DNA from 2 places in the Streptomyces sp. NBC_00209 genome. Region 2 is predicted to be linked to the other one. Evidence: riboswitches for the same ligand, from Rfam matches in the RefSeq annotation. Region 2 holds a riboswitch; the other holds the start of a gene.
The links. A riboswitch is a leader RNA that binds a small molecule or an ion and turns the genes downstream of it on or off. The one in region 2 is predicted to bind glycine.
Positions count from the first base shown of each region.

Region 1: another riboswitch for glycine. It lies ahead of gcvT (glycine cleavage system aminomethyltransferase GcvT); the one in region 2 lies ahead of gcvP (aminomethyl-transferring glycine dehydrogenase).

Region 1 is NZ_CP108121.1:1,817,399-1,821,513, forward strand. It holds gene OG867_RS07865 (enhanced serine sensitivity protein SseB C-terminal domain-containing protein) at 29-796, opposite strand; gene OG867_RS07870 (enhanced serine sensitivity protein SseB) at 911-1,681, opposite strand; gene OG867_RS07875 (AAA family ATPase) at 1,807-2,490, opposite strand; glycine riboswitch at 2,675-2,768, shown strand; gene gcvT (glycine cleavage system aminomethyltransferase GcvT) at 2,910-4,025, shown strand.
Region 2 is NZ_CP108121.1:6,195,383-6,199,497, reverse strand. It holds gene gcvP (aminomethyl-transferring glycine dehydrogenase) at 53-2,938, opposite strand; glycine riboswitch at 3,133-3,230, opposite strand; gene OG867_RS28155 (PRC-barrel domain-containing protein) at 3,347-3,715, shown strand; gene OG867_RS28150 (DNA polymerase IV) at 3,640-4,115, opposite strand, start outside.

The DNA of each region.
Region 1 (4,115 bases), 4.4 Mb from region 2:
GATCAGTACGTGGGATCAGTGCGCGGGATCAGTACGCGGGTGCCTGGGGGTAGCCGTAACCGGGCGCGGCGTGCGCCTCGCGGTCGTAGAAGGGGCGGGAGTTGACGCGCAGCCACATCGCGACCGGGTCGTACTCGTCGGACATCGCGACCGTGGAGACCGGCAGCCCCTCGGGGACGGCGCCGACCGACTGGCGCATCATCGCGCGCACCGCGTCGACGGACGGCCGGCTCGTGTCGTACAGATCGAGGCCGACCGCGAGGTACGGGACGCCGAGCGCGGGCTGCACCCAGGCGCGGCGCAGGGAGCGGATCGCGGGGGTGTGGTGGGCGTTCTGCGTGAGCTGGGCGTAGAACCGCGCGAGGTCGAGGGCGGGTTCGCTGATCCGCAGCGGCCCGGCGGGCATCCGGTCGAGGCCGGTCGCGATGCGGCGCAGGTCCAGCCAGGGGATGCCGACGCCGCCGCCGGGGGCGTGCGGATTGAGCCAGACGCCCCAGCGGTCGGGGTAGAGGGCGCGCGCGATGTCCAGTCCGGCGACGACCTCGTGGTCCCGGCTCCAGCCGCTGGCGGTGAGCTCCTGGGCGGAGGTGACGCACGGGGCGTAGCCGAGCCCGTCGACCTCCATGTTCCCGTACTGGGCGTCGGGGGCGCCGGGGCGGCCGTGCCACAGGAGCATCCGGACCCGGCCGGACGCGAGGGCCTGGAGCAGCGCCTCGTACGCGTCGTAGCGCCCGGGCGCGACCTGGCGCAGCATGTGCTCGACCTGACCGGCCGCCGCGGTGCCTGACGCACTCACCCTGGTCCCGCCCCTCGTAGATCCTCTGCTCCGGCCACCGGGCATCGGCCTTCGGCCATCAAACCAGCTTATGCGGCCGCACCGTCACCGGCTTGACGCCGCGGCCGCCCCCCGTCACTCCGGGGCGCGCGTGTAGAAGGGCCGCACCCGCTCGCGCATCCAGTCGGCGACCGGGTCCTGCGCCACGTCGAGGAGGACGAGGTTGACCGGCCACGGCACCGCGACGCGGCCCAGCGCCCGGCCCAGGGCGTCCATCGGGGCGCTCTGTCCGGCGCCGTCCCAGGTGGAGAACTCGACGCCGACGAAGAGCACGGGGTCCTCGCCCTCGACGCTGGCCAGGACCCGGCGGGCGGAGCGGACGACGCCGCTCTCGTGGAACTCGCCGGCGGCGGCGGCCAGGAAGTCGACGGGCTCCTCCCTCCAGTCCGGCTCGTACAGCCGGACCCGGCCCCCGGTCGCCGGGCCGTCGAGCGGGGTGCGCCCGGCCCGGCACAGCTCGGCGACGGCGGGCGGGGGCAGCGGCAGTCCGACGGCGCCGCCCGGGTTGACGGCGATGCCGAGCTGCGGGGGCAGTCCGCGGGCGAACTCGACGGCGGGGGCGACGGTGAAGGACATCCGGTCGCCGACGCAGGTCAGGAACTGGTGCTCGGAGCTGTAGACGGGGACGTACGCGGCCCCGTCGATCTCCATCGCGGGCAGGTCGAGGTCCCGGGCGTCGGGTCCGCCGCCGTTGGGCAAGGGCACCCAGACATGGCTGCGGCCGAGCACCTCCAGCAGGCGGCCGCCCGCCTCCGGGGTGCCGAGCGAGGCGCCCAGCACCTGTTCGAGTTCATTGGCCGGCCAGCCGCTCTGCGGCAGGCTCCCGGCCTGTGCCGGAATGTCCACTGCTTCCCTCTCGCCCCGTTGCCGTGCAGCAAGAGGGTACGGCCTCGCCCGGGCTCCGTCGCTCCCCGGGGCTGTCCGGAAACCGCCCGTCCCCGGCTACCGTCCGGCCGTTGGACGGTCCGCTTTCAGCCGTCGGTCTGTGCGTGTGCGAACGTGATGCGCGTGAGCGTCCCGGCCGCCTCGCGGTCGAGCAGCACCGCCGAGGCGCAGCCGCGCGGCAGCAGCCCGGCCTCGGTGTCGCGCTGCAGCCGCCCCACGGCTCTGCGGTGCCGGGCGAAGGCGTACGCGGAGACGCCCCGGCCGCGCTCGCGCTGGCCCTCGCGCGCGGTCCGGGCGGAGACGTCGAGCAGGACCAGATGCAGGCCGCTGCCCCGGCGCCGGGCATGGCGGGCGAGCAGGGCGCGGACCCAGCTCTGCGTACCGCAGTCGTGGACGACGACGGAGGCGCCGGAGCGCAGCGCCCGCCGCAGTCCCCGGTAGTGGGCGAGGCGGACGAGCGGGCGGTAGAGGACGTAGGGGAGTAAGCGGGGCAGCCGGCGGGCCCAGCGGTCCCGGGCGTCCTGGGAGTCGACCGCGTGCGCCGGGGCGGTGCGGGAGATCAGCGTGGACTTGCCGCTGCCGGGGAGCCCGGAGACGACCACGACGTCCCCGGCGGCGAAGCACAGGGCGCGCGGACCGCGCCCGGACCGGCCGCGCAGATCCCGCACGACGGGCGGATGCGTGCCCACCGCCTGCCGGGGTGGCGAGCCGGACTGTGCGGGCAGCGCGGTGCTCGTGGTTCCCGCGGTCGTCGCGTAGCGCAACGTCATCGCCTCCCCCTGGCCGTACGGCCGACGCGTGCAGGACCGATACCTACCCCCGAAGTGTAAAGAAAAGGTAATGCGAGGCAACCGTCCGACCCGCCGCGAAACCGTGACCCGGCCCACCGGTCCCGGCGCCCCGCTCCCCCGGAATGCGTGCGATGATGACCCCGCCAACTGCATACAGGCCGCTTGAATCCGCGCGGGAGAGTCCCGGTCACCGTGCCGGGCGCCGAAGGAGCAAGATCCTCCCTTGAATCTCTCAGGCCCCGTACCGCGTGGATGAGGCAGATCTGAAAAGCGAGCCGCCCGGCGGCTCCACCCAAGGTGCAAGCCGAACCCCCGCGGGGTCTCTCGGCGAACCTCTCAGGTTCCGATGACAGATGGGGAGGGATCGTCCTCGTCGTCATGCCCTGGGAGCCCGTTTCATGAGCAGCACCCCCCGTCTCACAGCCCTCGACACCCTGCACCGCTCGCTGGGCGCCACCATGACCGACTTCGCCGGCTGGGACATGCCGCTGCGGTACGCGAGTGAGCGCGACGAGCACAACGCCGTCCGCACGAGGGCCGGTCTCTTCGACCTGTCCCACATGGGCGAGATCACGGTCACCGGCCCGCAGGCGGTGGACCTGCTGAACCACGCGCTGGTCGGCAACATCGGCACGGTCTCGACCGGCCGGGCCCGCTACACGATGATCTGCGCCGAGGACGGCGGCATCCTGGACGACCTGATCGTCTACCGCCTCCAGGACACGGAGTACATGGTCGTCGCCAACGCCGGCAACGCCCAGCTCGTCCTGGACACGCTCACCGGGCGCGCCGCCGGCTTCGACGCCGAGGTCCGCGACGACCGCGACGCGTACGCGCTGCTCGCCGTGCAGGGCCCCGCGTCCCCGGCGATCCTCGCGGCCGTGACCGACGCCGACCTGGACGGCCTGAAGTACTACGCCGGACTGCCCGGCACGGTCGCCGGGGTCCCCGCGCTGATCGCCCGGACCGGCTACACCGGCGAGGACGGCTTCGAGCTGTTCGTCGCGCCCGGCCACGCCGAGCAGCTGTGGCGGGCGCTCACCGACGCGGGCGCCGCGCACGGCCTGATCCCGTGCGGCCTGTCCTGCCGTGACACGCTGCGCCTGGAGGCGGGCATGCCGCTGTACGGGCACGAGCTGACGACCTCGCTGACCCCGTTCGACGCCGGGCTCGGCCGGGTCGTGAAGTTCGAGAAGGACGGCGACTTCGTCGGCCGCAAGGCGCTGGAGGCCGCCGCGGAGCGCGCCGAGACCGCCCCGCCCCGCAAGCTCGTCGGCCTGGTCGCCGAGGGCCGCCGGGTGCCACGCGCCGGATTCCCGGTCGTGGCGAACGGCGAGGTCATCGGCGAGGTCACCTCCGGGGCCCCCTCACCCACGCTGGGGAAGCCGATCGCCATGGCGTACGTCGACGCGGCGCACGCCGAGCCGGGCACCGCCGGAGTCGCGGTGGAGATCCGAGGCAGCCACGAGCCGTACGAGGTCGTGGCGCTCCCCTTCTACAAGCGCAAGAAGTAGAACCGTAGGACCCGGCCGGCGCCGCGTACGTGACGCGGTCCCGTCTCACACCGTAAGACCACCGTTCATCCGCACTCCCCGCGTACAGGA
Region 2 (4,115 bases):
AAGGGGCCGGCCCGGAGAAAAGTCTCCGCACCGGCCCCGACGCATGTCCGCGTCAGTTGTCGTACTCGTCCAGGGGCGGGCACGAGCAGACGAGGTTACGGTCACCGAACGCACCATCGATCCGGCGCACCGGCGGCCAGTACTTGTCGGCGGCCGAGACACCGGCCGGGAAGACCGCGACCTCGCGGCTGTACGCGTGCTCCCACTCCCCGCCGAGCGCGGCGGCGGTGTGCGGGGCGTTGGCGAGCGGGTTGTCGTCCGCGCTCCACTCCCCCGACGCGACCTTCTCGATCTCGGCGCGGATCGCGATCATCGTGTCGCAGAAGCGGTCCAGCTCCGCGAGGTCCTCGCTCTCGGTCGGCTCGATCATCAGCGTCCCGGCGACCGGGAACGACATGGTCGGCGAGTGGAAGCCGTAGTCGATGAGCCGCTTGGCGACGTCGTCGATGCTGACGCCGGTCGCCTTGGAGATCGGGCGCAGGTCCACGATGCACTCGTGCGCCACCAGACCGGCCGGGCCGTTGTACAGGATCGGGTAGTGCGGTTCCAGACGCTTGGCGATGTAGTTGGCCGCGAGTACGGCGACCTGCGTCGCGCGCTTCAGGCCCTCGCCGCCCATCAGGCGTACGTACGCCCACGAGATGGGGAGGATGCCGGCGGAGCCCCACGGGGCCGCCGAGATCGGGCCGACGCCCGTCTCCGGACCCGCCGCGGGCTGGAGCGGGTGGTTGGGCAGGTACGGCGCCAGGTGCGCGCGCACACCGACCGGGCCGACGCCGGGGCCGCCGCCGCCGTGCGGGATGCAGAAGGTCTTGTGCAGGTTGAGGTGCGAGACGTCGCCGCCGAACCGGCCGGGCTTGGCGAGGCCGACCAGCGCGTTGAGGTTGGCGCCGTCGACGTAGACCTGGCCGCCGGCGTCGTGCACCTCGGCGCAGATGTCGGCGACGTGCTCCTCGAAGACGCCGTGCGTCGACGGGTAGGTGATCATGAGCACGGCCAGCTCGTCGCGGTACTGCGCGATCTTGGCGCGCAGGTCCTCGATGTCGACCTCGCCGTCGTCGGCGGTCTTGACGACGACCACCTTCATGCCGGCCATCACGGCGCTCGCGGCGTTGGTGCCGTGCGCGGAGGACGGGATCAGACAGACGGTCCGGTTCTCGTCGCCGTTGGCGCGGTGGTACGCGCGGACGGCCAGCAGCCCCGCGAACTCGCCCTGCGATCCGGCGTTCGGCTGGAGGGACACCGCGTCGTAACCGGTGACCTCGGCCAGCCGCTCCTCCAGCTCGCGGATCAGCGTCAGGAAGCCCTGCGCCTGCTCGGCGGGCGCGAACGGGTGCAGCGCGCCGAACTCGGGCCAGGTGATCGACTCCATCTCGGCGGTCGCGTTCAGCTTCATCGTGCAGGAGCCGAGCGGGATCATGCCGCGGTCCAGCGCGTAGTCGCGGTCGGCGAGCTTGCGCAGGTAGCGCAGCATCGCCGTCTCGGACCGGTGCTGGTGGAAGACCGGGTGGGTGAGGATCGTGTCGGTGCGCAGCATCGCCTCGGGCAGCGCGTCCTCGGTGGTGGCGTCCAGCGCCTCGACGTCCCCGTCCGCGCCGAAGGCGGCCCAGACGGCGGCGACCTGGGTGCGGGTCGTCGTCTCGTCGCAGGCCAGCGAGACGGTGTCGGCGTCGACCAGGCGCAGGTTGACCCCGCGCTCCCGGGCGTCGGCGACGACCTCGCCCGCCCGGCCGGCGACGCGGACGGTGAGCGTGTCGAAGTGGGAGCCGGTCACCACGTCGACCCCGGCGGCGCGCAGGCCCGCGGCGAGAATCGCGGCGTAGCGGTGGGTGCGCCGGGCGATCGTGCGCAGGCCCTCGGGGCCGTGGTAGACGGCGTACATGCCGGCCATGACGGCGAGCAGCACCTGGGCGGTGCAGATGTTGCTGGTGGCCTTCTCACGGCGGATGTGCTGCTCGCGGGTCTGGAGGGCCAGGCGGTACGCCTTGTTGCCGTCGGCGTCCACCGAGACGCCGACCAGGCGGCCGGGCAGGCTGCGGGCGAACTTGTCGCGGACCGCCATGAAGCCGGCGTGCGGCCCGCCGAAGCCCATCGGGACGCCGAAGCGCTGCGTGGTGCCGACGGCGATGTCGGCGCCCAGCTCGCCGGGCGAGGTGAGCAGCGTGAGGGCCAGCAGGTCGGCGGCGACGGTGACGATCGCGCCCAGCTCGTGGGCCTGGTCGATCACGGGCTTGAGGTCCCGGACGGCCCCGGAGGCGCCGGGGTACTGGAGGAGCACGCCGAAGACGCCCCCCTCGGCGACCTCGGCCGAAATGCCGTTGGTGAGGTCGGCGACGACGACCTCGACGCCGGTCGGCTCGGCGCGGGTCTCGATGACGGCGACGGTCTGCGGCAGGGTGTCGGCGTCGACCAGGAAGACGCCCTTCTTGACCTTGCCGACGCGCCGGGCGAGCGCCATGGCCTCGGCGGCGGCGGTGCCCTCGTCCAGCAGCGAGGCGCCGGAGGTGGGCAGGCCCGTGAGCTCGGCGACCATCGTCTGGAAGTTCAGGAGGGCTTCGAGCCGGCCCTGCGAGATCTCGGGCTGGTACGGCGTGTACGCCGTGTACCAGGCGGGGTTCTCCATGACGTTGCGCAGGATCACCGGCGGGGTGAACGTGCCGTAGTAGCCGAGCCCGATCATCGGGGCGAGGACCTGGTTGCGGTCGGCGAGCCGGCGGAGCTCGGCCAGCACCTCGGCCTCGGTCCGGGCCCCCGGCAGGGCCAGCGCCTCGGCGCTCTTGATCACGTCGGGCACGGCGGCCGCGGTCAGCTCGTCCAGCGAGCCGTAACCGACCTGGGCGAGCATCTTCGCCTGCGCCTCGGCGTCGGGGCCGATGTGGCGCTGCTCGAACGGAATGCCCTGTTCCAGCTGCGTGAGCGGGGTGCGACGGGGGGTCATGGTGGAGGCCTCCTGGTCTGTCACGACCTGCGAAGGGCACCACGGCGCCGGGTGCCCTGACGGCCTCCCCCTCTGTCATCTCAACCTGAGAGCTTCACCGGCACCACGGCGGGCGCCGGCTTTCACCGTCGGTGAGGGAGAGGTTCCGTACGGCCCATCGGCCGCGCGCAACCCGCCCTGCTTTCCAGAGTGACCTCGTCCGTGCGGTACGGGGGCCTGAGAGATTCCGGGGAGGATTTGCTCCTTCGGCGTCCTCCGGATGGGCTCCGGACGACTCTCCCGCACGGGGTCAGCAGCCATGGCCAGCCTACCAGCGGGGTACACGACGAGAATTCTCGAGTGGCCAAGACCACGGAACTGCATTTCTGTAGTCCCTGTGGACCAGCCGCGACCAGTGTGGGAGGGACCGTGCAGACCGACATCGACCCGCGCAGCCTGATCGGCCGCAAGGCCGTCGACCGCAAGGGCACCAAGATCGGGACCGTGGACGAGGTGTACCTCGATGACGCGACCGGGGTCCCGGAATGGGCGGCCGTGCGCACCAGGCTCTTCAGCCGTGACGCCTTCGTGCCGCTGGAGCCCAGCGAGTTCGTGGACGACACCCTGCGCGTCCCCTTCGACCGTGCGCTGATCAAGGACGCGCCCGACTTCGGCGTGGGTCGCCATCTCTCCCCCGAGCAGGAGCTCCAGCTCTACCGGCACTACGGCCTGGACGCCGCCCCCGGCGCCCCGGCCCCCGACCGCGACTTCGGCCGACTGGCGGGCCAGGAGGAGTAGTAGTCCGGCGGGTCCGGGACGAGCGGCAGCGGGTCGGCGGCCCGCAGCGCGGGGTCGTCCACGCGGAACGTACGCACCCGGCCGGGCGCCGTCGCCCCCGGCTCCTCGAACCGCACGGTCACCCGCCCGACCCCGCTCCCCTGCACCCACCCGTGTCCGTGGACCTCGTGGTGCACATCGTGCCCGGCCGGCCAGCGCCGAGCCGCGAGCTGCTCGGCGGACTCCTCCGGCCCGGGCCCGCCGCCCGCCGCCCCCTCGCGGGCATCGGCGTCCTCCCGCGGCCGCGCCGCGTCGTCGTCCGTGAGAGCCTCGGCCGCCGCCCGCTCACCGGCGGCCTGGGCGAACAGGTCCTCCTGGGTGTAGTCGGCGAGCCCCGTGACCCCGACGCCCAGCAGCCGCA